4 regions of the Clostridium neuense genome follow, and region 1 is predicted to be linked to each of the others. Evidence: riboswitches for the same ligand, from Rfam matches in the RefSeq annotation. Region 1 holds a riboswitch; each other region holds the start of a gene.
What was found. A riboswitch is a leader RNA that binds a small molecule or an ion and turns the genes downstream of it on or off. The one in region 1 is predicted to bind thiamine pyrophosphate.

Region 1 (8,120 bases):
CCAATTAATAATAGAACTTGATTATGGAAAAAATAAATATTAATTCACGGTAAGGAGTAAAATATTTTGGAATGGATAGAGGAATATAAAAGATTATTTTTTGCAGGAAAAAAGGATGAAGCATATAAATTAAAATACGATAACTTTCCTAAAAGATTATATAAATATGAGGTTATAGATGAAGAAAAAATAAATACACTTATAAATAATGAACTTTGGTTTTCAAATCCAGATGATTTTAATGATCCTTTTGATTCATGTGGAATATGCTTTGATGAAGGAGAAATAAAAAAACACTTAAAGGGCATTAATGTGACGAAATTAATTGATTCCTTTAAAACAGATGTTAAGATTTCTTGCTTTTCTGAGGAAATTAATAGTATGCCTATGTGGACACACTATGCGGGAAATCATGAGGGCATGTGTGCGGAATATGATTTTTCTAAAATTAATTATACAAATAGATTTTCGAAGTATTTATTTCCTGTAGTATATCAAACAGAAAGATATGATATAACTGACATTTTAAAGGATTTAATTAATGATAAAACAGAAGATGCTGCATACATGCTTTTTTTTATGATGCAGATAAAGCATATAAGCTGGAATTATGAAAAGGAATGGAGAATAATACTTAAGGATGAAAAAATACATAACAAGGTTGAATTTCCAATAAGGCCAAGTGCACTTTACTTGGGATTGAACTGCAAAGGTGAAAACGTTGAAACTATAAAAAAATTAGCGCATAATACAATAGGATGTCCTATATATAAATTAGAAAAAACAAATGATAAGCTATTTAAATTTAAAAGTATATGTATTGATAAGTGAAAGTATAGGACTTATATAAGCATAAATTAAATATAATACGGAGGTTGCTAAGATGTATCCATTAAAATTTGAAAATTTATATTACGAAAAAATATGGGGTGGAAGAGATCTAGAGCAGTTTAGAGATAATCTTCCAGCTGGAAATATAGGAGAGAGCTGGGATGTTGCTTGCCATAAAAATGGAACTAGCATTGTAGCAAATGGAGAATTTAAAGGAAAAAGGCTTGATGATTTAATAAAGGAAAAGGGGAGTGAACTTATAGGAACAAAGATAAGTTCAGATTGGTTTCCTCTTCTTATAAAACTAATAAATGCTAAGGACAAACTTTCAGTTCAAGTTCATCCAAATGATGAGTATGCAAAAAAAGTAGAAGGTGATATGGGTAAAACTGAAGTTTGGTATGTTGTTGAGGCATTTGAAGGTGCTAATTTAGTAGTTGGAACAAAAGGAAATTGTACGAAGGAACAACTTAAAGAAGCACTTGAAAAAGATCAGCTTGATGAATATATGAATAAAATCCCTGTTAAGAAGGGTGATGTATATCTAGTAAGAAGTGGTATGATTCATGCTATAGGTGAAGGTGTCATAGTAGCAGAAATTCAGCAGAATAGCGATACTACATATAGAGTTTCTGATTACAATAGAGGAAGAGAAATACATGTAAAAAAAGCACTTGATGTAATAGATTTAAGTCTTCGCGGTAAAAAAAGTGAAGGAATAAAGATTAAAAAAGATGGATATGAAAAAACATATTTATGTCTTGGAAGAGATTTTTCGCTAGAGTTATATGATTTTAAGGATGAACTTGCAGAGAAAAGTGATGAAGAGAGATTTTATATATTTACTTGTGTTGATGGTGAAGGAAAAATTTTTTATGGACAAAACAACAGTAAAAGTGAAGTTGTAAATTATGGAGATAGTATTTTAATTCCTGCAGGTACAGGTAATTATATCTTTAAAGGAAATATGAAATTATTGAAGAGCTATGTACCAGATGTTGAAAAAGTTCAAAGAGAAATACTTGGAGAGATAAGGTATTAAAAAAGCAAAGAGTAAAGGATTAGTTGATATTATCTTTTACTCTTTGCTTTTTTATAAGGATGAAATATATGCTTAGCGAAACAATAGATTTATGGAGGAAATGCAGATTTTAAGGTAACTATAAATATCATAACTTACTAAAAATAACTGTGGAGAACTTATAATTATGGTATTCACAGTTATTTTTTTATAAAGAAGATTAGGTACCTAATCTTTTTGTTGACTTTTAATTATATGGCTGATATACTAAAAACAAGTTAGGTACCTAACTTGTTTTAGGGAGAAGGAGAAAAAATTTATGGCAAGTATAGATTTAAATAACTTATACCATGCTCTACATAATTTGGTAAAACAAATGCATCGTGCCGCACATAAAGATTATTGCATGAAAGGTGTAATTTATCATGGTCAAGCAAAGTTACTTGCAGAGGTTTCTGGAAACGATGGTGCTAGTCAAAAAGAATTAGCAAAAAAATTGGATGTTAGACCATCGTCAATGACAGAAATGCTTAGTAAGCTTGAAAATAATGGTTTCATTTTTCGAAAACAGGATCAAAAGGATCAACGTGTGAGTCATATTCATTTAACTGATGAAGGTAAAAAAATTGTTGAACATATAGAGAAAACCAAAGACGAATTTGAAGAAAAATTTTTTAGTGCACTAACAGAAGAAGAGAAAGAGCAATTTTTTGTATTAATTAAAAAATTATGTTTAGGATTGGAAAATGACAATAATAATGATTATAAAAATTTTCATCATTGTAGAGAACATCATCATAGACATTTTCATCATACGCACAATTATGATTTTGATGGGAGAGATAAATTTTAACTATAATTAATTTAAATAGGGATGAGTATTATGAATTTATTAGACGAATTTAAAACTACGTTAAAAGAAAAAGGTTACAAGGTAACGCTTCAAAGAGAAAAAATACTGGATACTGTTATTAAAAATGAACATAGCCAACTGACATCAGAAGAAATTTACAATATTATTAAAAAGGATTATCCTAATATGGGTATAGCAACAATTTATAGAACTATGCATATATTTGAAGATGCAAATATAGTACGTAAATTTGATAATGATGAAAATGGAGTAAGATATGAATTAATAGACATGAACGATAAGTATCAGCATCCCCACTTTATATGTACAAAGTGTGGAGAAATATTTGCTGTAAAAGATTTTAATCTAAATTTAATAGAAAATGAGTTAAAGAAAAGTTATAAATTTGAAATAGTTAATTATGATGTTAAGGTTTATGGAATATGTCCTAAATGTTTAAAGATACAGTAGTGTTATCCAATAGAATTTAAATTTTAAGGTGGAATATAATTTAGAATAAAGCTTTACAATTATATATATTGTGTATATAATTAAGTCGTATTTTAAAATTTAATATATTGTATTGCGGGGGGACCATTTGGTTGAGAAGGTTAAAACCTGACCCTTTGAACTTGAAGTAGTTAAAACTACCGTAGGGAGCAAAGCGAATTTGTTTATTTTCTTTGAAATAAATGCTTACCTAAAAAGTAAGCATTTTTTATTTGCATAATTTCATTAAGAATGCATATAAGCTTAGGCATATTCAATTCTATTTCCAAGTTCATTTTCCTCCGAGATACAAGAATAAAAAAGGAGGAACTTATCTATGAAAAAGGTATTAACAATTGCTGGCTCAGATTCTAGTGGTGGTGCAGGCATTCAAGCAGATTTAAAGACATTTTCAGCACATGGAGTTTTTGGAATGAGTGTAATAGCAGCGGTTACAGCTCAAAATACTAAGGAAGTTATTGATGTTCAAAATATAAGTCCAGATATTATTGGAAAGCAAATTGATGCTATTTTTGACGATATTGAAGTTGATGCAGTAAAAATAGGCATGATATCCGAAATTGAAGGTATAAATGTAGTTTCAGAGAAGCTAAGAAAGTACAAACCACGCAATGTTGTTTTAGATCCTGTTATGGTATCAAAATCAGGATATTCTCTTATGAATCCAAATTCTGTTGAGACGCTTATAAAAGAACTTATACCAATCGTATCAGTGGTAACACCTAATATACCAGAAGCAGAAATAATAGCAAATATTAAGATTGAAACTATTTCTGATATGGAGAAGGCAGCGAAAATAATATATAATATGGGACCTAAAAATGTATTAATAAAAGGTGGGCACTTAACTGGTGATGCTACGGATGTTTTATATGATGGTAAAAATTTTGTTTATTTAAAGAATGAGAGAATTAATACAAAAAATACTCATGGTACAGGCTGCACACTTTCTTCTTCAATAGCATCAAATTTAGCATTGGGAATGAATATAAAGGAAGCTGTAGAAAATGCTAAAAAGTACATAACAACTGCTATAGAGCATTCACTTTCTATAGGACATGGCTCAGGGCCAACTAATCATTTTTATACATTATATAAAAAGGCTGGATTAAATTATGAGTAAAACGAAAGATAAATTGTATTTTTGGGACTTTGCACTTTTATGGTGTGGTGCGGCTATTTCTATAGCTGAAATTTTAACAGGTGGATCAATAGCTGCTTTAGGCTTTAAAAAGGGATTAATTGCAATAATACTCGGGCATCTTATTGGTACAGCAATATTTATATTTGCAGGTATAATCGGTACTCGTGAGAAAGTCCCTGCAATTACCTCTACAAGAATATCTTTTGGCTTGTATGGCACATATTTGTTTTCAATATTAAATGTGCTTCAGCTTCTTGGTTGGACAGCAGTTATGATAAATTCCTGTGCTCAGTCCTTAAATTTAATAAGTAAAACAATGTGGTCTATAAATAATATTCCACTTTGGAGTGTACTTACAGCAGTGCTTATTATACTGGTTATAGCTTTTGGAATGACTGGCTTTAAAAAAATTAATACTTTAGCAGTAGTGCTTTTGTTTGCACTTACACTTGTACTTGGCTGGGTTGTTTTTAGAAGTGGAAAACTTTTCTCGCAACCTTCTGGTGGAAGTATGTCTTTTGGAAGTGCACTTGAACTTGTAATTGCAATGCCTCTTTCATGGCTTCCTATGGTTGCAGACTATACAAGATTTGCAGAAAGCGAAAAAGAAGGTGCTTTTGGCAGCTTTTTAGGATATTTTATTGGAAGCTCTTGGATGTTTATTATAGGTCTTGGAGCAGCTATTGTTTCAAAAAATCCTGATCCTTCCACTATGATGCTTGCTGCAAATCTTGGAATATCAGCCTTTGGAATTGTTGTACTTTCAACAGTAACAACTACATTTATGGATGCATATTCAGCTGGAGTTACATTTTTAAATATAGTTCCAAAGTTTAATGAAAAAGCTGCAGCTATAGTTATAACAATAATAGGAACGGCAGCATCACTATTAGTTAATATGGACAATTATACGAACTTTCTTTACATAATAGGTTCAGTTTTTGCTCCATTGTTTGCAGTACTTTTAACAGATTATTTCATAATAAAAAAGCATACGAAAATAGAGGACAAACTTCTGTTAAATATTGGTGCTGTTATAGTATGGGCAATAGGAGTAGCTGTTTATTATTTGTTTATAAGATTAGATTTCATATTTGGTGCAACACTGCCAAGCATGCTAATAACAGGTTTATTATATTTTATTAGTTGGAGGTATATAAGTAAATGGAAGTTAATGAAAAATTCAAAGAACTTTTATGCAGCGTAAAGGAGAAGAAACCTCTTGTACATCATATAACTAACTATGTTACAGTAAATGACTGCGCAAACATAGTTTTAGCAGTTGGCGGTTCTCCAGTAATGGCAGATGATATAAACGAAGTTGAGGATATGGTGTCTATTGCCTCAAGCCTTGTAATTAACATTGGAACATTAAATAGTAGAACTATAGAAGCTATGGTAAAGGCGGGGAAAAGAGCAAATAAACTTGGGATTCCGGTGGTACTAGATCCTGTTGGAGTGGGGGCAACACCATATAGAAAGGAAACAGCCTTAAGACTCATAAAAGAAATTAAATTTGCTGTAATTAGAGGTAATTTAGCAGAAATAAAAATATTATGCGGTATGAATGCAGCTTCAAAGGGTGTTGATTCTGAAGAAACTCTTACAGATGATGCAAAAGAAGTTGCTAAGGTTTGTGCAAAAAATTTAAATACAGTTGTTGCAATTACCGGAGTGAATGATTATGTGTCTGATGGAAATAAAGTTATGGTTCTTAAAAATGGAACTAAAATGCTTACAACTGTTACTGGAACAGGCTGCATGACTACATCGCTTGTAGGTACATATTGTGGTGTTACGAAGGATTATTTATTAGCAGCTGCAGCAGGAATTTTAACTATGAGTATGTCAGGAGAAAAAGCATATGAAAAGCTTACAGAAGCCGAAGGTAGTGGGAATTTTAGAGTAAGACTTATAGATGAAGTTTTTAAGCTTAAAGGTGAAGATTTTATGAGGAGAGGTAGTATAAATGAAGTATGTTAATTATAGTTTGTATCTTGTAACTGAGAGAAGCTTACTTTGTGGTATTGAGTTAGAGCAGGCAGTAGAAGAGGCTATATTGGGAGGGACAACCCTTGTACAATTAAGAGAAAAAAACATTTCAACTATGGATTTTTATAAAATTGCGGTAGATATTAAAAAGGTTACAGATAAATACAATGTGCCACTTATAATCGATGATAGATTAGACATAGCATTAGCAGTTGATGCTGCTGGAATTCATGTAGGGCAAAGTGATATGCCTTGTGATATAGCAAGGAAGCTTGTCGGCAAAGATAAAATAGTTGGAGTTTCAGCTGGCAGTGTTGAGGAAGCCTTAAAAGCACAAAAAGATGGGGCAGATTATCTTGGAGTAGGAGCAGTTTTTCCAACGGGAACTAAAAAAGATGCTACAGATGTTAGTATTGAAACTTTAAAAGAAATAGTAGAAAAAGTTAATATTCCAGTTGTTGCAATTGGTGGTGTAAGTGCAGATAATGTAGATAAACTTGCAGATACAGGTATTGATGGGATTTCTGTTATTTCAGCCATACTTGGTAAAAAGGATGTTAGAAAAGCGGCGAAGGAACTAAAGGAAGCGGTTGAAAAGTTTGTTAGTTAGTAACTAAATTTTTACGAGTTAAAAATGTTGTGAACTAACTTAATCATTGCACAGTGCACAGCTCACAATTCACAGTGAAGGATGATTTATCTTCCTCTCGTCAGATAAATCTAAAATTATATAAAAAACTGGTATGATGCTTGGCTGGTAAAGCGAATATAATAATGCATTATCTTGAAATGGCGTCAGCAATAAGCTTTAGATTTTCTGTAGCAAAGTGGAAGAAAATCATCCTAAACTGTGAACTGTGCATTGTGAATTGTGAACTGATTTAGTTTGCATTCTTTATACTTTCACAATCTCTCACTTAGATTTATTAAAGATACTGCCACTTTCGAATGGTGCACCGTGGCCCGGATATACCATTTTTATATCCATAGCTTTTAATCTATCAATGCTTTTGCTGAGAATTGAGAAGTCTAAAGCATTTAATGCGGCAGTGGGCTTTTTTAAATTTGCATATGTGTCGCCAACAATTAGGCTGTTATCTTCGGTTAAGATGCCAATTGACCCATAGGTATGTCCAGGTAAATGAATAATTTTGCAGTGAAAACCGTACTTTAGTAAGCTATCACCCTCATCGATAATAATATCTGGTTTGAATTTTTCAAAATCATTGAGTGTCTTCTGAGAAATTTTTTTTAATTGCTTTTTCATCAACTGAAAAATAATTTTATAAATAATTGAATTGTAATTGCTATTCTCTAGCATTTCTTCTAATGATGGAGCTTCGACTAATTTTACATCGCCTGAATGCATTGCTATTCTTGCTTTATATTTATTCCTAAGAAAAGCGGCATTTGCAGAATGGTCATTGTCACCATGAGTTAATACTATAAGAATCAAATTGTCAGGATAACAACCGTTCATTTCAAGCTCTTTTTCAAGTTTTTCACGTCTATTTGTAAAAATTTTATCCATAAATAAATGTCCGCCAGTATCAAATAAAATGAATTTGTCATTTTCCTTAAGTAGATAACAATTTACACCTTCTAAATCAATTCTAATAATTTCTTGATTCATAATAACTCCTTTACAAATAAATTATTTTTACTTGTGATTTTTGTGGTATGCACCATGAGTTTCTTGATATACTTTTAAATATAATTTGTCAAATTGACGTCTATCAATATCAAAGTATTTTGTCCATGAATCCGCA
Region 2 (8,120 bases), on a different contig from region 1:
AACTCCATCAAACGAAGGATTTCCTGGCGCACCAGTAGAATTTTCTCTATTGGCTTCAAAACCTTCTGTAGACTCAACTTTCATAACTCTTTTAGGTTGATAATAATTAAGTCCAATAAAATCATTTTTATCAGCTGAAGCTTTAAGTAAATCCAACTCTTCATTGGTCCAATCTGGAGTCCATCCGTGTTCCTTCAACTGATCAAGTACATATTCAGGATACTCACCCTTTAATATTGGATCATAAAACCAAAAAGTATCGTAATAATTTGCATGTTTTGCTGCAAAAATATTTTCTTCCTTATCATCAACACTAAAAGCAGGATTAAATACATGAGTTATTCCGATTTCACCATACTGCTTTAAACTCTTATATTTGCTTACAGCCTTAGCATGTGCTACAAAAACATTGTGTGTAGCTTGAAAATACTTTTTAGCATCATTAACAATGCCAGGTGGATGTGCCCCTGCTAAATAGCCATGACCACAAAAAACTATAGTTTCATTAAAGGTTATCCAATGCTTAACTCTATCTCCAAATGCCCTAAAACATACCTCAGCATATTTAGCAAAAGCATCTATAGTTTTTTTATTAGTCCAGCCTCCAGCTTCTTCTAAAGTCTGCGGCAAATCCCAATGATATAGTGTAACAAAAGGCACTATTCCATACTTTAAGCATTCATTAATTAAATTATTATAAAATTCAATTCCTTTTTCATTAACCTTGCCATCACCATCTGGTATTATTCTTGGCCAAGAAATAGAAAACCTATAAGATTCTAATCCCATTTCTGCCATTAATTTAACATCTTCTTTATACCTGTGATAATGATCTACAGCAACATCTCCATTTGTCCCTTCAAAAGTCTTTCCTGGTATCTTCGAGAATATATCCCAGTTACTAATGCCTTTCCCATCTTCATTCCAGGCACCTTCTACTTGATAGGATGCAGAGGCAGCTCCAAATAAGAAATCCTTTGGAAATTTCATCTTCTTTCCTCCTTTAATCAAATCAAAAATTCATTGGTATGAATTTATTATATACCTACCATTTTCTTGTGTAAAGTTTTTTAAGCACAAAAAAAATAGTTGAACAGGGGGACTATTCAACTATGTTAATCTTATTTTTATTTAATTATTTGTTTTACTATATTTATATATTATCAGATTATTGTTACAATTCTATGAAGATAATAAATACAATTTATTAAAAATAAAACGGAGTAACAATGCTTTATTACATAAAAAAAAATTCTATAAATCTACAGCATTGTTACTCCGTTTTCACAGTAATTTAATAAAATTTTTCCTTACATTTTTGCAGCTATGCAGTGTGATTTTTTACGGCTATAGAATACAATTGTTTTACTGGAAGCACTGCCATAATTACAACGCATATTGCACCTTCAACTGCTAAAAATACGCCATTTGATATAAGTGAATATAGAGCTGGCGATTGTCCTTTAGGCGCATAGCTTCCAAAGAATATAACTCCGGAAATAAAGTGAAATACAAAACGTCCGAAAACAGCAATTACAGTTGCAACAATTTTTTTATCTCTAAAGTATCCTGCAAGTCCAAGTGCCATAAATGGAAGTGGATAGTCAAACAATACTTGTACAGGTTGAAGGATATAAGGGTCCATTATAAGAGTAATAATTCCATATAAAAAACCTGTTAAAAAACCAACTTCTGGTCCATAGAAGATTGCCATTAAAAGAATTGGTATCATACTTCCTATAGTTACGCTTCCCCCCTGTGGAAGATGATATATTTTGAATATTTTAAGTACAGTTGCAAGAGCTAAAGCTATACCTATTTGGGCTATCATGTGAGTATTAAGCTTTACCTTTTTAACCTTTATAGCCACTACAACGAGTATAATTAAAGCAAGAAGAGCTGCAAGTGATGTTGGGTGTTTTAATATTTCTCCAATATTTTTTGAAAAAGACATAAAAAAAACCTCCTAAAATTCGTGCTTAGGAAGACCTTCTGAAAACAATTGTTATATAAACAAAATAATTGCTTCCCTACGCTGGTATTATCCAGATCAGGTATAAGGGTTTAAAGCACAGCTTTACATCTCAGCCCAAAGGCACCCCTAGCACTTTATTAATTCATGACTATTATACTCCATTTTATTTCCATTTTAAAGTAAAATCATTAATTATTATTATAGCTTAGCTCCATTAGACTCTATAACCCTCTTATACCAATAAAATGAGTCCTTAGGCATTCTCGATAAATCTCCGCTGCCATCATCATGCTTATTAACATATATAAGGCCATACCTCTTCTTAACTTCACCTGTAGAAGCACTTACAATATCTGTACATCCCCAGCAGGTATAACCAATAAGCTTAACACCATCAGAAATAGCTTCCTTCATTTGTTCAATATGCTTTCTCATATAATCAATTCTATAAGCATCATGAACTGCACCATCTTCTGATAATACATCTACAGCGCCTAGCCCGTTTTCCACAATCATTATCGGGAGTTCATATCGATCATAAATTTGATTTAATACATATCTTAAGCCAACAGCATCTATCTGCCAGCCCCAGTCCGAAGCTTCTAAATTTGGATTTTTAATATTTGCTGTGCCATTTCCGTCAGTTTTTTCTCCTGCTTTGACAATACTAACGCAAGCACTTGAATAATAGCTTATGCTTATAAAATCCACTGTACCCTGCTGCAAAATTTCATAATCTTCTCTGCCGACTGCTAATTTAATGTTGTTTTCCTCATAATATCTTTTTGCAAAGCCCGGATATTTTCCTCTAACATGCACATCTCCTGCTATGAAGTTGTGGAGCTGAGCATACTTCTGTGCAAATAAAATATCCTCTGGGTGACAGGTATATGGATACATATTATGATACGCCAGCATGCACCCCACCTTATTATTTGCATCAATTTCATGAGCCATTTTTACGGCAAGTGCACTGGCAACTAGCTGATGATGCATTGCCTGATATCTATTTAATTCAGTATTATCCTTTTCCTCCAGCATACCAGCACAAAAAACCGCACCAAATGGCTCTGTTAGCATATTAATTTCATTAAAAGTAAGCCAGTATTTTACTTTCCCTTTATATCTTTTAAAAAGAACCTCTGCAAACCTCAAGTAAAAATCTATAAGTTTTCTATTTTTCCAGCCACCATATTCAAGAGAAAGGTGCAGTGGATTTTCGTAATGAGAAATAGTTATTAATGGTTCAATACCTTTATCCAGTAACTCATCAATTACATTATCATAGAACTTTAAGCCTTCTTCATTGGGCACAAGTTCATCACCCTTTGGAAAAATTCTTGACCAAGAAATGGACATTCTATATACTTTAAACCCCATCTCTGAAAACATAGCAATATCTTCCTTCCAATGGTGATAAAAATCCGTTGCCTCGTGATTAGGGTAAAATTCATCCTCTAAAGGTTTAGGCGGTGTTAGCCGCCTTTTTTTATTTAAACTGCCGCCAGTTAGAATATCTGCAATGGATAAACCTCTTCCACCCTCATTATATCCGCCTTCGTATTGATTTGCAGCAGTTGCTCCTCCCCATAAAAAACCTTTGGGCATTGTATTTTCTTTCAAATTAACCCCTCCTAAACTATAGTTAAAAGCTTGTCGTTTACCTGCACCTTTTCTCTTTCCTTAACCATTGGAACTGATTTTATATAATCATTAGCATTAACTACTAAAATTGGTGTAATCAAGTTATAGCCTTCAGCCTCTATTTTTTCTTTATCAAACTCTATGAGCAAATCACCTTTTTTAACTAAGTCTCCATTTTGAACATGTGCTTTAAAATACTTGCCGTTCAATTTTACAGTTTCCAAGCCAATATGAATTAAAAGCTGCAAGCCTTCCTCAGCTTCAATTGCAATGCCATGTTTTGAATCCATTATCATAGTTACTTTTCCATCTACAGGCGAATAAACCTTTCCTTCATCTGGAATAACAGCTATACCTGCTCCCAATGATTTATCTGCAAAAACCTTGTCTGGAACATTTTCTAATGCAACAACCTCACCTTTTATTGGCGCAAAAACTTCAATTTTCTCAACTAAAGGCTTTACTTCCTTTTGAGCTTCAAGCTTTGATTCTTCTAACTCTTCAGCTTCCTGTTCTTTTATATCTTCAAAACCTATTACGTAAGTTATTATAAATGAAGAAACAAAAGTAACTGCTATCATAATAATTCCATATACAAGATTGCCCATACCCTTTTTACCAATAAAACATGGAATAGACATAATACTATTCTGTGGTATGTAAAGTGATACCTGCAAAATACCTCCAACAACTCCTCCAATTCCTGCGGCTATAGCGGCTGCAAAAATTGGACGTTTTAACTTCATAGTGACACCATAAAGAGCAGGTTCTGTTATACCCATAAGGGCAGAAATACCAGAAGCAGCGGATAACTGTTTCATGTTCTTATTTTTTGTTTTAACAGCTACCGCAAAAGTAGCTCCTGACTGTGCAATATTAGCACAAATCTGTGAAACAAATATTAGTGTATCTGAGCCTCCTGTTGCAATAGCAGACAAGCCAATAGGAGTTAAAGCATGATGCATACCTGTCATAACTATAAACGGGAAGGCAGCTGCAAGTAAAGCTAAAACTACAAATCCAAGCTTTTGAGACAGAAAATTAATGGCTACTGCTAATCCATTTCCAGCTATATCTCCTGCAGGTCCAACTAAAATCAATGCTAAAGGTGCACAAATTAAAATAACTAACGTTGGATTTAAAATAATCTTTGTCATTTTAGGAGTAATTCTATCTACTAGCTTTTCAATATATGACATAATCCAAACCATCAAAATAATTGGAATAACAGAATAAGAATAACTTACCTTTGATACTGGGAGTCCAATAAATGTAATTAGCCCTTTACCTTCAACTAGCTTTACAAAATTAGGGTGTAATAATACTCCAGCAATAATCAAAGAAAGTGCCTGATTTACTTTAAATACCTTTGCTGCATTTGCTGCAATTAGAAACGGCATAAAATAAAACGCAACATCACCAATGAAATTTAAAACTTGATAAGTACTGCTCTTATCCGTCAGTATGTGAAAATAGTTAGTTAATGTCAAAATAACTTTAATCATACCTGCTGCAGTTAATGCAGGGATCATAGGTGTCATACAGCCTGTAATGGTATCAACAATTTTAGAAAAAACTCCATTTGAGCTTTTGCTATTTTCTTTTTCCTCTCCTGTCTTAATTCCTTTACTCTCCAATGCCTTAAAAATAGCATCCACCTCGTTGCCCACAATTACTTGAAATTGATTTTCATACCAATTAACTCCTGGAACCTCTGGAATTTTTTCAATTTCTTTCTCATTTACAAGAGACTTGTTTTTTACATAAAACCTAAGTCTTGTCATGCAGTGGAACACACTTTTAATGTTGTCCTTTCCTCCTAGCAGTTCAATTAATCTCTCTGCTATTTTTCCATAATCTTTTTTCATAGCATTTCCTCCTCGTATAATAAATGATTATATAAAGGTCTTGCCTGAATGATACCGCTTACACTGCCAGCATTTCAGTAACAATCCAATGCTTACTTGTTTTCTGTTATTTTCTGAATATGAATAATTAGATAGAGCATTTCCTCAACAGTCAATTCATATTGATATTTTTCCTGCATCATTAAGTAAATTAACTTTACGCAGCCATATGCATTAGCATACTGTTCTTTTACAATATTAAACAGCTCCATATTTTGATCATAGTTTTGTTCCTTATTCAAAAAACGTTTTGCAAAGTATTTAAGATGAGTTAAAAAGCGTTGATAATAAATATTATCCTCCTCAAACTTTATATCACCATAATATTGCTTTATTATATTTATAATTTCATTAATCAACACTGTCATTTGATAACTATCTGCGGACACATTTTGATCTTGAGCATTAACAAAGTGTAAGGCAATAAAACCTGCTTCATCTGTAAGAAGCTTTGTATCAAATTTTTTATTTAACTCCTCTACCATGTTTAGCCCAATATCATACTCTGTTTTATAAAGCTGCTTTATATCCAGTAAAAGAAAATTGTGCAGCACTATTCCCTTTTTAAAACGCTCAATCGCACCGGATAAATGGTCACTCAAAGATAAATAAATACTATCACTAAGCTTTATATTTATTTCCTTCTTAACCTTGTCTACATATTTTTGTACAAAGTCAAAATACTCTTCTGAAATTGATGCTAAAAATTTCTGCATTTGTTCACTGTTTTGTTTATTCTCCGGGACGAATACCTTTTCAATTATAGATTCATCAATGCTTTCTCCTCGCTTTTTTTGAAATGCAATTCCACAACCCTTCACGATAATTTCTCTTCCGTCTTTATCTTTTGACAAAACCAAATTATTGTTTAAAATCTTTAGTATAATCATAGCACCACTCCATTTTTTGCAATAAAAAAAGACCTAATAGAATTAACTATAGGTCTTGCCTGACGATATAAAATATTTCAGTAACAATCCTCATTCTTCATTAAATTATATATTTATTATATCAACATTATGTTATTAGTCAAGCCCTAACTTTCAAACTGCATATAATCATTCATTAGCCCTACGCCTATACAATTTTTGTAATTTATCTAATATATACTTTTTCTTAATGCTATCATTTAAATTTTTATAGATTCTCTGCCATTCTCTTTTAACTTTTCTTGCTTCTTCACTTTTACTGGCACTTACAATTATATTTTGCATATATTTATCATAATTTTTCAAATAGCTCAAGTCAACTTTTTCAAGAGTTTGAAATATAAACTTTTCTATATCCTTAAATTGACTTTCTGTAAATAACGTTTTGCATTTTATTATAAAATAAATAAAATCAAAATACAACTTATATGAAGTTTTACTTCCTGCATTTCTTCCATTAGTGTTAAAAATATCATTCATGGTATTTATATAGGTGTTAAAGTAAATTATAAAAAATTTATCATACATAAGTATATTTTTCATTTTTATATGAGTCATAGTACCATCAAGTTTAGGACATATAATTCCAAACATAAGTCTTAGTATTTTTTCATATTTGCCCTCATCAATACCGGTAAAATCAAACTTATTTTCATCACATAAAAATTTTTCAACAGAAAGACTTCCAGTATAAAGCAGTTCCGCATAATGTATCATTTGAGAAATATTAGGTATAACATTTATGTTGTAATAGCTATTTAAAAAGTTAATTTCCTGTATGACTATTCTTTGGTCTTCATCTGGAAGCTCAATAGGCACTATATCTTGAAATTTATTTACAAGCCTTGTTGCAAGAAATTTTCCTATGTGCTTTTCTAATTTTCTTTTTTCAATGTATTCAGTAAATTGCTTGTAAAATTCCATATTAAAATCTTCAGCTGAAAAGCTAAGCATAAGCTCTTCCAGTGCCAAAGAGAAATACCTTTTTCTATATCCAGGATTTTCATCAAATACGCTTAAACAATAATTTTTAAAATAGCTTTTCCTTTTACTAATTCTTTTCATCTTATACTTGTAGGCAAATATAAGAATTTCTCCACCATTTTTTTTATCCAGTATTTCTTTTATTATATTAGATGCTTTATCTTTAGAGATATCATCTAAAACCTCATTATAAGCTGCTATAGCATTCTCATAGTCACTTTGAGCTACACACATGCTAGAACTCATATCCATCAAATTTCCAAAATAATTATCAGCTTCAATTAAAACCTTAAACACTAGACTTAGTGCCTCTTTGGATTTAACTAATATTTTCAGTGAGACTTTAACAAATTCCTCCAATGTAGCAATTCTCATTATAATTTTCCAAGGTATTTTTGAATTTTGTTCTTTACCTAAAAAAATAAAATTCTGAAATATTGTGCACATGTAAAATACTGCGCATCTTGAATTTCCATCCTTTAGATATGTCATTGCATCCTGAAGCCTTTTATTTTCAATAGCCTTAACTGCAAAATCCTGTATATATAATTTATTATATTCTCTTATGTCATCATAAAGCTTTAGTAAATCCTGCACATTTATTTCTTCTGAATTGACTATTAAAAACTGAACAGCATTAAAGAAAAATCCATAGGCTTTATCCTCATAATCTTTTTTACC
Region 3 (8,120 bases), 160 kb from region 1:
TCTTTAAATATGAATCTGGTATACATGTTGATGGAATAGAGAAGAATGCAAAAACTTATGAGCCATATAATCCATATGAAATAGGTTCAAAAAGGCAAATGTTTATTGGAAAGCACTCTGGAAAGAAAGCAGTTATTACTAAATTAAAGGAATTAAACATTAAATCTATAAATATTGATGTTGATGACCTTTTAAAAGAAATACGAAGTAAAAGTGTTAAATTAAGAAGAAATATTTTGGATGATGAGTTGATTAAATTGTATGAAAGCTCCATTGGTAAACATATAGAATGGGGGGGAAAATATGAGCATTAAAGTTGTTGATACAACATTAAGAGATGGTGAACAAAAAGCTGGTATAGCACTTGGAATAAATGAAAAGGTACAAATTGCGAAAATTCTTGATGATATGGGTATTTTTCAAATTGAAGCTGGTATAGCAGCTATGGGTGGGGATGAAAAAGAAAGTATAAGAAAAATAGTGAAATTGGGGCTTAAAAGCAAAATATCTTCCTGGAATAGAATGAATATTGAGGATATTAATGAATCTATGGACTGCTCTGTAGATATAATTCATATATCGGTTCCGGTATCTGATATACAAATTGAGGATAAGCTGAAAAAAAATAAGAGTTGGATTCTTGAAAATGTTGAAAAATGTGTTCAATATGCAGTAAGTAAAGGATATGAGGTAACTGTAGGATTGGAAGACGCTTCAAGAGCAGATATAAATTTTTTAATAGAAGTTTGTAGATTGATTTACAGTATTGGTGTTAAAAGAGTTAGATATGCGGATACTGTTGGTATTTTGTATCCAAGAAGGGTATTTCATCAAATAAACAAAATAAGAGAAGCTGTACCAATAGAAATAGAAGTTCATGCTCATAATGATTTTGGTATGGCAATAATAAATTCAATAGGAGCGTTAAAAGCTGGGGCTAAATATGTTGATTGTACTATTACTGGAATAGGTGAAAGAGCTGGTAATTGTGACTTTTTAGAGTTTGCAAAAACTATTTATGAGCTACTTGGTGAAAAAGTATATTTAAATGAGTTTAGTGATTTAAAGAATAAGGAAAATGTTATAAAGGGGATAATTGGATAAATAAATCTGATTAAGATTGTAATTTAAATAGTATATTTTTTATTTACAAATAGCAAAATTAATGTTAGCATATAGATAGTATTTATTTTTTAGTGCTGGGGGTGCCCTTTGTGGCTGAGAGAAGTTTTTAAAACTTTAACCCTTTGAACCTGATGCGGATAACACCGACGAAGGAAAGCTTAATTCACATGTAGAATGCATGAGCGCTATTTTAAAAGTAGCGCTCTTTATTTTTGCGTAAAATTAGAAGGGGTGCAATATGTTTGTTGATGCACATAATCACTTGGATTTTTTTAAGGATAAGGAAAAGTTAGAAAAAGCTCTTGACATTATTAAAGTAGATAACATAGTTACACTTGGATGTTCTATGGATATTCAGAGCTATAATTTTACTAAAAAGCTTAGTAAGGATAATAGAAATATAATACCTTGCTTTGGAATTCATCCTTGGGAAGCTCACAATAATTATAAAAATTTAGATTTGTTTGATGAATATATAAAAGAATGCAAAATTATTGGAGAAATAGGACTGGACTACTTTTGGATTAAAGAAAAAGAAAAGTATCCGCATATGAAGAGTGTTTTTGAATACTTTTTAAAAAAGGCTAGAAACTATAATAAAATTACAAATATACATACTAAAGGTGCAGAAGAGGAAATTCTTAACTATATAAAAAAGTATGGACTTAAAACACCTATAATACATTGGTATAGCGGAGATTTAGAAACTTTAAAAAAATTAATAGATTATGGCTGCTATTTTACTGTAAGTGTTGATATAGGATATTCAAAGCTTACACAGGAAATAGTTAAGCTTCTTCCACCTAATAGAATTTTGACAGAAACCGATGGACCAACTTCTTTAGAATGGGTAAATGGAAAGTATGGCTATCCAGATGAAGTGAAGAATATAGTAAATAAAATTTCAATCATAAAAAAATATAATTATGATGAAATTAAAAATAAAATTTTTAAAAATTTAAAAACCATATTAATGAAAGAGGGAATAGTAATATGAAAACAGTTAATGTTAGTTTACAAGTACTTCCAACAGTGCCAGAGGAGAGAATATATCCAGTAGTTGATAAGGTTATAGAATATATAAAATCAACTGGAGTTAAGCACATAGTTGGACCAATGGAAACTACTATGGAAGGTGACTTAGATGAACTTATGGAAATTGTAAAGAAAGCACAAACAATATGTGTTGAAGCAGGAGCCTCAAGAGTTGCATCTGTTGTAAAAATAGATTACAAACCTGAAGGGGTAACGATGGAGGAAAAAGTTGGCAAATATCAAAAATAAACTATATCCTATAATTACTTTGGTAGCTGCCTTGCTGCTTTGGCAAGTTATTGTAGATGTAAAAAATGTGCCAGCATATATAATTCCTTCACCCACAAGCATAGTTAAAACGCTTATAAGTGATTTTAAAGTTATAATGGATAATACAAAGGTAACAATATATGAATCAATTGTAGGTTTTGGTATATCAATAATTTTATCCTTTGTGCTAGCCGTACTTATGGATAGTTTTAAAATTGTTAGAAAATCACTCTATCCAATTTTAGTGATTTCTCAAACAATACCAACCATAGCAATTGCACCGCTGTTTATAATATGGTTTGGTTTTGGACCAATGCCTAAAATTATAGTTGTAATAATAACCTGCTTTTTCCCAATAGTAATAAGTCTTATAGATGGCTTTGAAAAAGTTGATAGAGATTATATTAATTTGTTTAGAACAATGAAAGCATCAAGGCTTCAAACCTTTTATCATTTAAAACTTCCATATGCCATGGTTAACTTGTTTTCTGGGCTTAAAATAGCTGCAACCTATATGGTAATGGCATCTGTTATAGGAGAGTGGCTTGGAGGAGACAGCGGCATAGGCGTTTATATGGTTAGAGCAAAAAGTGCCTATGCGCTTGATAAAGTTTTTGCAGCAATTATAGTTATAGTTTTAATAAGCATAATAATAATATACATTATAGATTTTATAAGCAAAAGATTAATACATTGGAAATAAGCGAAACTTAACTTATTCATTATGAAAAGACCGAATCTTAAGCAGTTTTTCATAATACATAAGTTAAAAGTTTCATTGATTTCACTATAAGGGAGAGATTCAAATTGAAAAAGAATAAGATAATATCATTGGTAACAGCTTTAGTAATGAGCACAGTAATCTTTTCAGGTTGTAGTACTACTAGCAGCACAAAGGAAAGTGCAAATAAGGCACTGGATAAAACTACAGTGATACTTGATTGGACACCTAACACAAATCATACAGGAATGTATGTAGCATTGAAAAAAGGATATTATAAAGCGCAGGGCTTAGATGTAAAAATTCAGCAGCCAGGAGATACAGCTGTTACTACACTTATAGCTACTGGAAAGGGAGACTTTGGCGTAAGCTATCAGGAGGATGTAACTTATGCACTTACTGGTGATTCACCGCTTCCTGTTAAGTCAATTGCTACTTTAATGGAACACAACACTTCGGGGTTTGCAGCTCCTAAAAGTAAAAATATAAAAAGCATTAAAGATGTCGAAGGAAAAGTATATGGTGGTTGGGGATCACCATCGGAGCAGGCAGTAATAAAAGCAATTATGGAGAAAAATGGAGCAGACTTTAGTAAACTTAAAATTGTAAATGCAGGAAATGATGATTTTTTTGCAGCAACAAAGAAAAACATAGATTTTGAATGGATTTTTGAAGGCTGGACAGGAATTGAAGCAAAGCTTAAGGGCATTGATTTAGACTATGTTGCTGTTAAGGATTTAGATCCAGCACTTGATTACTATACACCAATACTTATAACTAACAATAATATCATAAAACAAAATCCTGAAAAGGTAAAAAAATTCTTAAAAGCTACTGAAGAAGGATATCAGTATGCAATAAAAAATCCAGAAGAAAGTGCAAAAATACTTCGCTCATATGCTCCAGAAATAGATGAAAAGTTGGCAGTGGAAAGCCAAAAGTATATGACAACTCACTACATTGCAGATGCTCCAAAATGGGGAGTAGAAAAGGCAGAAGTATGGGATAGATATGCAAAATTCCTAAAGGATAAAGGATTAATTAAAAAGGAGCTAAATTCGAAAGATGCATTCACAAACGAATTCTTGCCAAAATAATGAGGTTATAAGCCTTAAAAATGTAACAAAAAGTTTTGATGGTAACATTATACTTAAGGATATTTCTATTGATGTAAATAGAGGAGAATTTGTTTCAATACTTGGACCAAGTGGCTGTGGAAAAAGCACATTGTTTAATATAATAACAGGGTTAATTGATAAAGACAGTGGAAATATTTCGGTGCTTGGAGATATAGGGTATATGCAGCAAAAGGATTTGTTACTTCCCTGGAAAACTATTATGGAAAATGTGGTACTTCCGCTTGATATAAAAGGAGTAAACAAGAAATCTTCAAGGGAAAAGGCAGCTAAGTATATTGAATTAATGGGGCTTTCTGGATATGAGAATAAATACCCTTATGAGCTTTCTGGAGGTATGAAGCAAAGAGCCAGCTTTCTTAGAACCTTTCTTTCTTCAGAGGAAATAATGCTTCTTGATGAACCTTTTGGTGCTCTAGATTCTATAACCAGAGAAAACTTGCAAAAGTGGATTTTAGATATGAAAAAAGCAGTGGAAAGGACAATACTTTTTATTACTCATGATATTGAGGAAGCTGTATTTTTGTCTGATAGTATATATGTCCTTGGTTCAAAACCGGGTGTTGTTAAAAAAAAGATTGACTTAGACTTTTATAAAAAAGATAAGGAAAAACGATTGTTTTCTTCTGAATTACTTAATTATAAAAAAGAAATAGTAAAACTGCTTTAAATCAAAATATTTTATATAGGAATGTATGAATCAAAATGTTTTAAATTTGATTCATACATTTTTTTTATAAAATAGATTAAAGTAAATTAAAAACAATATATATATATTATAAAGTTAAGGGAGATGTATTTGGGTGTCTAATGTTTTTAAAGTTAATGGAGAAAAAAGTATTTGGAGACTTATAGTTAGTATTTTAATAACTGCTGGTATTGGTGCATTAAGTGGATTTTTAGGAATGGCAGGTAATGATCAGTATATTAAAATAAAGAGACCAGCATTTTCACCACCAGGTTACATATTTCCCATAGTTTGGACTATACTATATTTTCTCATGGCTTTAGCTTTTTATAGAATATGGATGCATGGTAAACAGGGAGAGGATATTAAAAAAGGTACAATTTTATATTTTGTTCAATTATTTTTAAACTTTTTGTGGAGCATAATATTTTTTAGATTTAATTTATATGGAATTGCATTTATTGAACTTTTAGTTCTATTAGGCTTTATATTACTTACAACCTTTGAGTTCTACAAAATTGATAAATTAGCAGCATATTTGATGATACCATATATTATTTGGGTATCTTTTGCTGGTATACTTAATGGAGCAATATGGATATTAAATAGGTAACAATTGTACGTTAACAGTAGTGACAAGTTAAGAAGGATTTTTATCAATTATGAGCTTAAAAAATGTTTAGGAATATAACAAAGAAAAGTAAATGTAACTTGTCACCTGCTATTTTCGAATAAATTATTCGGATTCAAGTACACGTTTTGAATCATTTAAATCATCCTTTAGCTGTTGCTCAGGATCTTCATAAGCTTCAAACCAGTTTTTACCTATAGCAATGTCGCATAGTTCATGGCTTTCATTTATAGCCATTGATAATTGAGTATCTATAATCTGACGTAATTGTGGATTTATTGCCTCAGAGGTCGCATTGCAGAGAGTTGTTATATTAAATTTTGAATCTTTAAGCATATCAACAGTTATACTCCTATCATCAAGTTTTAAATTACTATTTTTTTCAGATTCATTAAATAAATTCATTTTATTTCCTCCATATTAAAAGAATTATTCTGATTTACCCAAGAAATTTTGAATTGCTTTAATATTATTCTTTTTAGAATCTATGCGTTTTTCTACAAAGAAATTAAGTTTGTCATCTTTGCAAAGCTCTATGTAAGTGGTTAACTTTTTAAGTTCGTTTACTTCATTACTTAATATTTCTTTAATCATAAGATTTTCGTAGGGAGTTAATTTTGCACTACTCATAAAATTCACCTCTTTCTTTATTTAGTATTTACTTAGAAATAGGATTTTACTCATTATAAAGCACTAATATGCACATTTTTTATACTTTAAAATAAAATATATTTTAGGAGATGATAATATGGGAAGTGAGGGGGTTATTGCTACTTCTATACTATTTGGCGTAGTTGGTGGAGTTTTAGGAACTATAATTTTTTTATTTCCATATCTTAAAAGTAAAGGTGTAGATATAAAAGCTGCCCTATCAGATATAAGAAATATGGTAGATGTTTCTGGAAAGACTATTGATGCTATAAGCAGTATAGTACCAGACAATAAAGCTGTAAGTGTTCTTCAAACTATAGAGAAATGGGCTAAAATTGCAGTAGGAGATGCTGAAGAGCTTTATCATACAGGAGATATTTCTAAAGATGAAAGGGCACAAATAGCTGAAAATGTTGTTTACAGTGTTTTAAAGGAAATGAATATTAATATAGATGATAATAAAAAAGAATTAATAAATGCAGCTATTAAAGATGCAGTAAATGATTTGGGTCATACAATCAGTAAATAAATTAAATTCCAGTTTTGGAACTGGAATTTTTACATAAGTATTGTTATAATATATAATAGTTATATATTATAACAATATTTTATAGGGGATAATTATGGATAAAAGGATTATTTGCGAATTGTTCGGTGATATATTTTCTGTTATGCCTGTATTTAATAAAATAATTTTAAATGTTGGAGATAAAATTTTAAAAGATAAAGGAATAACTACGGCTCATATAAAAGTAATGTATATAGTAAAAGAGTGTAAGAAAACTAATATAACTGAACTTGGAAAGATGCTTTCATCACCAAAATCAAATGTTACAAGTTGGACTAATAAATTAGTGGGTATGAATTTGGTTAAAAGAGTCTATGATGAAAATGATAGAAGGATAATATACGTAAGATTAACAGATGAAGGCGAAAAGTTTATGCAATTTTATAAAGAAGCTTTAATGAAATCTTTTGAAGAAAAATTATGGAGATTCAGCGATGAAGATTTAATATTGTTTAAAGACACTTTAGATAATATGAGAAAGCTAATTGATAAAATTAAATAATTTGATTTAGAGAGGAGAAAGTTATGAATACAGATAAGATGTTTTATAAGGCGTTGTTTAAAAATTTATTTTTTGATCCATGTGATGTAAAGTATTGGGATGGGGAAGTTCAACATTGTGGTGATGGAAAAGCCAAATTTACAATACTATTTAATGAAGAAATACCAAAAGGAGATGTAATAAAGGATCCATTTCTAACATTAGGCGAAGGATATATGACAAAGAAAATTGATATAGATGGTGATGTTCAAGAAGTCATAGAATCATTGTACAATAATAAGGAAAGCTTTATGAGTAATGGTCATAAATATCAAAAGCTTATAAAATTTATACCTAACAGCATAAAGAAAAGTAAAAGTGATATAAAATATCATTATGATATAGGAAATGATTTTTATAAACTTTGGTTAGATAATACTATGACATATTCCTGTGGATATTTTAAATCTGAAAATGATTCATTAGAACAGGCACAAAAAAATAAAGTTGAACATATATTAAAAAAGTTATGCCTAAAAGAGAATCAAACATTATTAGATATAGGCTGTGGTTGGGGGGAACTTATAACTACTGCTGCTAAAAAATACAATGTACATGCTGTAGGAGTTACCCTAAGCGAAGAACAGTATGAGGCAGATAAGGAAAGAATAAAAAAAGAAGGATTAGAAGGAAAGGTTGAAGTTATTTTAGAGGATTATAGGGAAATAAAAAACAGAACCTTTGATAGAGTTGTAAGTGTTGGTATGGTAGAGCATGTAGGTAAGGGACGTATAGATGAATACTTTACAGATGT
Region 4 (8,120 bases), on a different contig from region 1:
AATAAAAACTTAGCTAAATCACTAACCAGTATTGCTTTAATAGGAATTTTGGCAGCTCCTACAGTTTGGTCCTTTACTCCAATGTTTTATCAGATGAATGGAAGCAGCCCGTCAGCTGGATTAGAACTTGCACACAATAACCGTAATTCAAAATCCAATGTTAGTAATGATTCAAAACTTATAAAATTTCTAGAAAGCAATAGAAAAAATGAAAAATATCTTGTTATGGTTCCTTCTGCTTCCTCTTACGGATCTAATTTAATACTTGAAAGTGGTGAACCTGTAATGGCACTCGGAGGCTTTAGCGGCTCTGATCCAATACTTACTTTAGATAAATTCAAAAAATTAGTTAGTGATGGTGAGCTAAGATATGCCTTAATAAGTACAGGTAACAGCAGAGGCTTCGGAAATTTTAGTAGAAATAGCTCAAATAGCGGTATTATGAATTGGATTAAGCAAAATGGAAAGGCTGTACCTACTAGCGAATGGAAGAACTCAAATGCTTTAAGCATTCAAGATAAAAGTCAAAGATTCGGCGGTCAAAATAATTCTATGCAATTATATGATTTGAAAAATTCCTAATAAATCTTGGTTCAAAAATTGTAAAATACTTAGATATTTCAATTGTATGAGCATTCTTTCAGCGACTTACTCTCACTTCTTGGTATTTTATGATTTTTGAACCTTAGATTTATATAACTATTTAAGAAAATACTTTTATTTAGTTCAAGAATCACATGGGCTAAACCGCCAAAACCCCCATCGGTTTATGCGACGAAGCATTGTTACTTCGCAGTGCAATATAAATATCAACTTCTCCATTTTCTGCATCACCATTTAAGTACTCCTCAAAATCACCAGTATAACTTCTATCCAAATCCATCTTCCAAATTTCACTCCAAGCCTCGCCAACTATTTGTGGCAGTGGTCCATGCATAGAAAACTTAGCATATTTTCCTGCAGGAATAATTTTAAGAGTAAGCTCATTGTTCTCTAATTTTGAAACCTCGCTGCCAACAGTAACACGATACTTATCATCTAAATAGTCAGAATAAAGTCCAATGGAATGCTTATTAACTTTATTTTTAATTGCGTTATGTATTCCATCCTGATATAACTTTTGCCAAAGCTCATCAATAATTTCACCCATTTTCGGATCAGAATTGCTAGTAATTGCACTGACACCTACAATTATTTTTTCATCTAAATTTACAATTTCATAATTCATTTTATAGCCTCCAAACATTTTACACAGCTATTATACCTTACTCATCATGACAACTATATGTCATATTAAAGATAGCATTTTAAAGTGTTCATAAGCTTAGTTTTAATAGCCTCTCTAATATCTGCAGGTTCTAAAACCTCACATTCTTCACCAAAGGATTCTATATATCCAAATATCCACTCACCCTTAGGATAAGTAACTTCTACAATAAAACTACCGTCTTCATTTTTCCTATAGTTATTAAATTCATCATATACTCTAAAAGCTGATCGTGGTGCAAATTTCAATTTTAAGTTTACGCATTCTTCCTCGCTTATGCTTTTACGAAAAAATACCTGTTTTGGTGCTTTGCGATCAAAATTTGCTTCTAATATCCTTAATTCTTTAATTCGTCTTAACTTAAAGAAACGATAATCACACCTTTTTTTACAGTATGCATATACATACCAGGCACCTGCTTTAAAACACAGTTTCAGTGGCTCAACTTCACGGGTAATTTGCTCACCTTTAGCGCTAGCATAAGAAAAAGAAATGATGTTTTTACTTAGTATTGCAGATTTAATCGTATTAAATATTTCAGTCTCATTTTTAGCATCACTCGCCCATGAAGAAAGATCCACTTCAATCCAATCTGTATTAGATTCTCCAAATAAGCTGCTGAGTTTCTTAAGTGCTGTATCCGTTTCAATAAGATTAATAGTTTTTAAAGCTTTTAAAGAAGATAAGATATCCTTTTTTTCTTTATCAGTTAAAACAACTTTATTTAACACAAAATTAGGCAGAAGTGAAATACCACCGCCTTTTCCCTTACTCATGTAAACAGGAATACCTGTAGAAGATAATGTTTCAATATCACGATATATAGTTCTTGTTGAAACCTCAAATCTTTCTGCAAGTTCCTTAGCTGTTGCTGCTTTTTTATCAAGAAGAATATATATAATTTCAAACAACCTATTAATATGCATATTATCACCCTATTTTAGTATACACTGATAATATGACTTAGTGATGTCATATTAAAAAATTACAAAGTAGCAATACAAGGAAAAAATTCCTCCGTACCTCCTGAATTTTAGGCTCGAATCTTTGCAAGTAATTAAATTTTGTACATGCTAGCATTAGGCCACTTATATTTAGCATTGTAACCTGTACCTGTTTCAACTGTATGATCTACACCAACCAACTTAGAGTATGCATAGTGATGTGTTTCCCATTTATCATATTCATATCCCTATACACTTGGTCCATAATGAATAATGTGATGTTATCATCCAACCAATACCTAAAGGCGATGTATAGTTTTCTATTTCCCTCTTGAATAAAAGTTTATATAATAATTTATTTTTATAATCTTATAAAAAAATCATAACCCAGATAAAATCATAAGAAGCAGTGGAATTCCTAAAATAACAATAGAGTACCATTTCATACTCCACATTATTGCTATATACTCTCTAATAAAAGCACTTGGCAAATAATATAACGCTGTTTTGCACCCTAAGCCCTCTGCTTTCAAATTAATTTTTTTAGCAAAAAGTCCAGTTCTAAAAACATGATAATTATTAGTGACAAATATGCATTTATAATTTTTCTTCTCATTATCCATTATCTTCTTTGAATACTTTAGATTTTCAAGGGTTGTTGTAGATTTATCTTCACAAATTATATTTTTCTCATCAATATTCTTTTCCAAAAGGTATCTTTTCATGGCCTCTGCTTCAGATATTTTCTCGTCAGCACCCTTGCCACCAGAAACAATTATCTTAGCTTTTCCATTGAACCTTTTAAAAGCTTCAATTCCCTTATCAATTCTTTTAGCTAATAATGGAGAAACCCTTTCACCATCTAAAAGACCTGCTCCATGAATTATAATATAATCGTAATTTTTCCCCTTAGGCAAAATGCAATATAGAGATGAATAAATAAGTAAGGCAACAAAAGTAAAACCTATATATAATACAACAATCATGCTAAAATAGGTGATACCAATAAACCACTTGGACATCAAATGACTTACTTCAAGTAAACAAAATAAAATAAGTGGAGTCCAAATTCCAATTCCAAAAGCAAGTGCTAATAAATTAGGAATTCTAAATCCTTCTCGCTTAATTGTGATAATTCCTGCAGCAATAAACAAAATTGAAGTAACCACAATACCAATTGGCATAACACACAGTGCTAAAGCCACAACAAGTAAATTTAGCATTGTATTTTGCGTTCCAATCATAAGAATTACGCTGTAAAAGCCCATATTTAAAATGGCACATAACAGATATACTGCGTTTTTAAAACGCCTTTTTTCTCTTATAAAAGAAATTCCAAATAAAATTAAGAATATTATTCCTATGTAACAAAAAATCATTATACTTTCTTATATGATATCTTCACTTAAATATCATACTTTCCCCTTTCACCTTATCTCTTGTTATACTTTAATACTAATTTAATATAAAGGTAATCTTTGGTTTAAATTATATCTTATATGATATTCTATATCAATATTCTTAATCTCACTGTTAGTGATATTTTCACCAGTATTATTATTTATCTTATAGTAACAAATCTTCAAAGGAATCTATATACCTATCGCAAAAAAGCTTCATTTCTTCTTTTGTTTTACCTGACGCTTCATCATATACCCCAATTGTATAAAAACCAGCCATTTTTGCTGTCTTCATTGCATAATCCGCATCTTCATAAACTATTGTATCCTCTACTTTAGCCCCCATCTTCTTTATAGCAAGATAGTAAACATCAGGTTTAGTTTTTCCAACACCAACCTCATCACAGCATACAATGCAGGAAAAGTATTGCAGCACATTAAGACGCTTAAGTGCTGCCTCTGAAAGTTCAAGTGGTGTAGCTGTAGCAATGCACATGGTAACACCATCGCTTTTTAAACTTGAGAGATATTCCTTTACATATGGCTTTAGTTGTATTTGGTATCTATACTTATCTTCAATTAATTTATTTATATCAGAAATAATTTTTTCTACAGAAGCCTTAATTCCAAATTCTCTTTTAAAATAATTAGCAGATTCTGTCATAGACATTGCATTTATAATTTCATTTAAGTTTTTGGGAACCTTAATTCCATTTTGATTTAGATAATCTTCACCTAACTTCTCCCATGCAGACATAGAATCTATGAGTGTACCATCCATATCAAAAATAGCATATCTACATTTCTTCAACATTCATCTCTCCATTTATAATTTCTGGGGTCATATTGCTTATGGTATCAATTAAAAACATACGAAACATCATGGTCCCGCCTTCAAATTTTTTCATTTTTTTAAAGGCTATTTCTCCACTCACCCCCATTGCTGTTACTGCCGCTGCTGCTGCCTCTAAAGTATTATCTGGATTTCCTCCACAAAAGGCACCTATTAATGCTGTGGACATACAACCTGTCCCAGTTACCTTTGCCATAATAGGATTACCGTTTCGAATTACATACGCTTTGTCTTTGTCTGCTACAATATCTATAGCCCCAGAAATAACAATAACACTTTTAAATTCCATGCTCAATCTCTTTGCTGCCTTTACTGTCTCTTTAAGATTATGTTCTGTAACTTTATCTGCTTCACTTGCATCCACTCCTTTTGTAATGCCTTCTCCATTTGCTACTGCTTTGATTTCGGAGATATTCCCTCTTATAACAGAAAAATTCATGTTTTGGGATAGCTCTTTAAATACTTCATTTCTTAGCTTTGAAGCCCCCATTCCCACTGGATCTATAACTATTGGATGTTTCACTTCATTGCTCTTTTTTCCTGCTAAAATCATAGCAGTTACATCATGTACATTTCCCATATTAAGCACAAGGCTTTGACTATTTTCAGTTATCTCTCGTACCTCATCCTTATGATGCGCCATTGTTGGTGAACCTCCGCCAGCAAGTATAATATTTGCACAATCATTTACGGTAACAAAATTGGTTATACAATGAACGATAGGTTTACTCTTTAACATATTTTCAAATATTGCTTCAAACATTTATTTTCCTCCTTTATAGATATACAACATGAAAGTTTGAAATGGCTAATTTCAAATTTATTCTGCAAAACCAGAATTTCACTTAGAGTACAAAGTACAATTTTAATTGTGCAGCATAAATTTTAGTTGCTCAAGCATTTTGGCTTTATCTAATGCTTTTAGTAATAAATATCCCATTGTTGCACCTACTAAAGATGCTGGAACAAAAAATGGGACATATGTAAATATAGAAGTCTTTGGTAGACCATAAAACATTCTCATAAATGGATAAGAAACAATTGCACTTATAATTCCAGTTCCAATTACCTCACCAATAACTGCCCAAATTAATTTGTGGAACTTTTTATACAATAACCCTGATAAAAATGCACCTATAACTGCACCTATAATTGCTAAAATGGTGCTTCCATTTAATATCATTCTCATAGAGCCTATAAGCAGCGCACAAATAAATCCCCAAACTGGTCCTAAAAAAACTGCCGCTATGACATTAATAAAATGCTGAAATGGAGCCATCCTTGGAAAGGATACAAAAGTATTTAGTACATATCCCATTCCAGCCAATAATGCTGTAAATATCTCCTTTTTTAAAATTGTTTTTTTCATGTTTTAATCCTCCTCATTTCTATTTATAAAAAAAAGCATAAAAAGTAAATACACCCGCGGTGGTGCACCCCTTTTTATGCTTTCTATACAATTTTTATTAGCAAATCTCTAATTGTTCTTTGAAAATCTAGCTGCTTCTACGAATTTTAAAATAAACAATTAGCTGATTTACTTAAAAATTTTTATACTACCATAAAAGTTACGTGTTACCAATATTAAGTTTTTTATAAAATTTAATTTTATCGCATAAAAAAATGCTCTAATCGTACAGATTAAAGCATCATAATATCATCCTAATTCACGCTTTGCTCCCTACGACAGTGTTAACTGACAGGTTCTAAGGGTCAGGTTTTATCCTTCTCAACTATAATATAGATAAACAATTTCAAGTTTTAAGGTAGTTTATCTTTAGTTCCCCTGCAAACATATTAAATTTCACTTTAGTATATCATTAATTCACCTTAAAAGCAATGCGTGTACATCAAAGTAAAGAACTATTGTTCCTTGTAATCTCCTAGTATCAATATTGACATTGTACAGCTGCCTATTCAGTAAGTTATGCCTCATATTTTGTTATCTAATTCTTAACATATTCATATCTATTTATATCTGTTTGGATTTTTCCTTATTTTTTGAAAATATCTTTTCTAAAGCACTTGGAAGACTAATCATTGCCGGTAAAAATGCTGGTAGCATTATAAAGCAAAGTACAATAAGTCCTGTAATTACAGCTATAGCCAGTTCAATTAAAAGTATTAATCCTGAAGGTGCAAGCGTTGCAAAGGTTCCTCCAAGTATTATAGCTGCTGACATTACAACGCTTCCTATATGCTCTGAAGCTAAAACTATAGCCTCCTTATGAGATATTTCAGTGTATTCCTTAAAACGCATCATTAGGAATATACTGTAGTCAACTCCTAACGCTATTACTATTATAAAAGCGAAAAATGGAACAAAGGAAGAAATCCCCTCATAACCTGCTAAGTTTATAAAAATAAAATTTATTATAAAAATAGCAGCATAGTATGATCCTATAAGTGATGCAATTATAACAGCAGGTTCCCATAAGGATCTTGTAACAATAACTAGAACTAGAAATACTCCTATGAGCACTACCACCGTTGCTCTATTAAGATCTCTGCCTAATACATTGTTCATATCATTTGTCATAGCACTCGATCCAGATACTCCAGATTTAGCCTTTGAAAGAACTGAGCCTTTAAGTCCATCTGAAACAGCATTTTTTATTTTATCTATAGTTTTTAAAGACTCTGATGAATAAGGATCATTCTTCAAAACAACAGTTATTTTAGTTATTTTTTTATTCTTTGACATAAAATTGTCTGTTAATTTCTTAAAATCTTTATTAGTAAGAGCTTCCCTAGGAATGAAGAAGGTTTTATGTGAATTAAGCTGAGTTAAAAAGTTATTGGTTTTTCCTAGTCCACCTGAAATCTGCTCTAATCCTTTGTTAACATCACCAAGCTTATTGCCAAAGGTACTAAATCCATTAATACCATCTACAAGTTTTTGCTGCCCCGATTTCATATCTCCTAAACCCGTGCTTACTTTATTCATATTAGTAACTATTGTGCCTATTCCAGAAGAAGCTTTATCAAGTCCACTCTCTAAAGTCTTTAAGCCATCATCCATTTGAGATAAACCACTGCTTATTTGAGATAGTCCTGCATTAGCTTTTTCAAAACCATTAGTTAGAGCACTGTAATTATCATTTAATGTTTTTATTCCTTCAGGAGTAATTTGACTTAAGGATGATAATAACTTGTCAACAGTGCCTTTTAGCATCATATAATTATTATCAGTTCCAATATTAGGATAGCTCTTTCCCATAGTATCTATCAAAGGTTGTATTTTAGACAATGCATCCTTTACACCAAGAAGTGCCTTCGCTATTTCTTGATAGCTGCTGCCCATTTTTGAATAACCATTTTTCATCTTATTATAATTACCAGCTAGTTCTTCTAACCCGTTATTCATCTTTGCTAAGTTAGCCTGTATAGTATTTATACCATAAGCTATGCTTTGAGAATTATTTGAACCATTTCCTATACCATTCTGAATTTGTTGCAATCCATCAGACATAGCACTGACGCCTGTTTGAAGCTTTGTAGTACCATCAACCATATCACTAACCCCAGAAAAATCCGCTGACCCTAGCTTATCTTGAGCTGTTTTCAATCCATCGTATATTTTATCTACTCCACCATTAGTTTTTGATAATCCTTCTGTAACTGATTTAATTTGTGTATTGGTATAAAAACTTTCA

Region 2: linked by a shared signal. The riboswitch ahead of thiT (energy-coupled thiamine transporter ThiT) and the one ahead of thiD (bifunctional hydroxymethylpyrimidine kinase/phosphomethylpyrimidine kinase) in region 1 are both predicted to bind thiamine pyrophosphate.
Region 3: linked by a shared signal. The riboswitch ahead of ACJDT4_RS08295 (TatD family hydrolase) and the one ahead of thiD (bifunctional hydroxymethylpyrimidine kinase/phosphomethylpyrimidine kinase) in region 1 are both predicted to bind thiamine pyrophosphate.
Region 4: linked by a shared signal. The riboswitch ahead of thiW (energy coupling factor transporter S component ThiW) and the one ahead of thiD (bifunctional hydroxymethylpyrimidine kinase/phosphomethylpyrimidine kinase) in region 1 are both predicted to bind thiamine pyrophosphate.

Annotation. Positions count from the first base shown of each region.
Region 1 covers NZ_JBJIAA010000006.1:228,479-236,598, reverse strand. The annotation lists gene ACJDT4_RS09075 (DUF2971 domain-containing protein) at 67-831, shown strand; gene ACJDT4_RS09070 (type I phosphomannose isomerase catalytic subunit) at 884-1,873, shown strand; gene ACJDT4_RS09065 (MarR family winged helix-turn-helix transcriptional regulator) at 2,172-2,705, shown strand; gene ACJDT4_RS09060 (Fur family transcriptional regulator) at 2,736-3,176, shown strand; TPP riboswitch at 3,283-3,381, shown strand; gene thiD (bifunctional hydroxymethylpyrimidine kinase/phosphomethylpyrimidine kinase) at 3,532-4,338, shown strand; gene cytX (putative hydroxymethylpyrimidine transporter CytX) at 4,331-5,566, shown strand; gene thiM (hydroxyethylthiazole kinase) at 5,524-6,342, shown strand; gene thiE (thiamine phosphate synthase) at 6,329-6,961, shown strand; gene ACJDT4_RS09035 (MBL fold metallo-hydrolase) at 7,265-7,984, opposite strand; gene ACJDT4_RS09030 (TetR/AcrR family transcriptional regulator) at 8,012-8,120, opposite strand, start outside.
Region 2 covers NZ_JBJIAA010000018.1:18,478-26,597, forward strand. The annotation lists gene ACJDT4_RS19010 (GH1 family beta-glucosidase) at 1-990, opposite strand, end outside; gene thiT (energy-coupled thiamine transporter ThiT) at 1,325-1,954, opposite strand; TPP riboswitch at 2,011-2,113, opposite strand; gene ACJDT4_RS19020 (glycoside hydrolase family 1 protein) at 2,174-3,583, opposite strand; gene ACJDT4_RS19025 (beta-glucoside-specific PTS transporter subunit IIABC) at 3,610-5,487, opposite strand; gene licT (BglG family transcription antiterminator LicT) at 5,580-6,416, opposite strand; gene ACJDT4_RS19035 (GAP1-N2 domain-containing protein) at 6,585-8,120, opposite strand, start outside.
Region 3 covers NZ_JBJIAA010000006.1:71,586-79,705, reverse strand. The annotation lists gene ACJDT4_RS08305 (homocitrate synthase/isopropylmalate synthase family protein) at 1-314, shown strand, start outside; gene ACJDT4_RS08300 (beta/alpha barrel domain-containing protein) at 304-1,104, shown strand; TPP riboswitch at 1,192-1,297, shown strand; gene ACJDT4_RS08295 (TatD family hydrolase) at 1,364-2,122, shown strand; gene ACJDT4_RS08290 (thiamine-binding protein) at 2,119-2,409, shown strand; gene ACJDT4_RS08285 (ABC transporter permease) at 2,390-3,133, shown strand; gene ACJDT4_RS08280 (ABC transporter substrate-binding protein) at 3,238-4,248, shown strand; gene ACJDT4_RS08275 (ABC transporter ATP-binding protein) at 4,217-4,957, shown strand; gene ACJDT4_RS08270 (TspO/MBR family protein) at 5,091-5,588, shown strand; gene ACJDT4_RS08265 (spore coat protein) at 5,712-6,011, opposite strand; gene ACJDT4_RS08260 (hypothetical protein) at 6,036-6,236, opposite strand; gene ACJDT4_RS08255 (PLC family EF-hand domain-containing protein) at 6,355-6,786, shown strand; gene ACJDT4_RS08250 (MarR family transcriptional regulator) at 6,881-7,327, shown strand; gene ACJDT4_RS08245 (class I SAM-dependent methyltransferase) at 7,351-8,120, shown strand, end outside.
Region 4 covers NZ_JBJIAA010000001.1:251,929-260,048, forward strand. The annotation lists gene ACJDT4_RS01135 (glycosyltransferase family 39 protein) at 1-582, shown strand, start outside; gene ACJDT4_RS01140 (GyrI-like domain-containing protein) at 743-1,228, opposite strand; gene ACJDT4_RS01145 (helix-turn-helix transcriptional regulator) at 1,294-2,193, opposite strand; gene ACJDT4_RS01150 (hypothetical protein) at 2,325-2,411, opposite strand; gene ACJDT4_RS01155 (YdcF family protein) at 2,592-3,590, opposite strand; gene ACJDT4_RS01160 (HAD family hydrolase) at 3,778-4,422, opposite strand; gene thiM (hydroxyethylthiazole kinase) at 4,409-5,227, opposite strand; gene thiW (energy coupling factor transporter S component ThiW) at 5,330-5,833, opposite strand; TPP riboswitch at 6,126-6,262, opposite strand; gene ACJDT4_RS01175 (MMPL family transporter) at 6,437-8,120, opposite strand, start outside.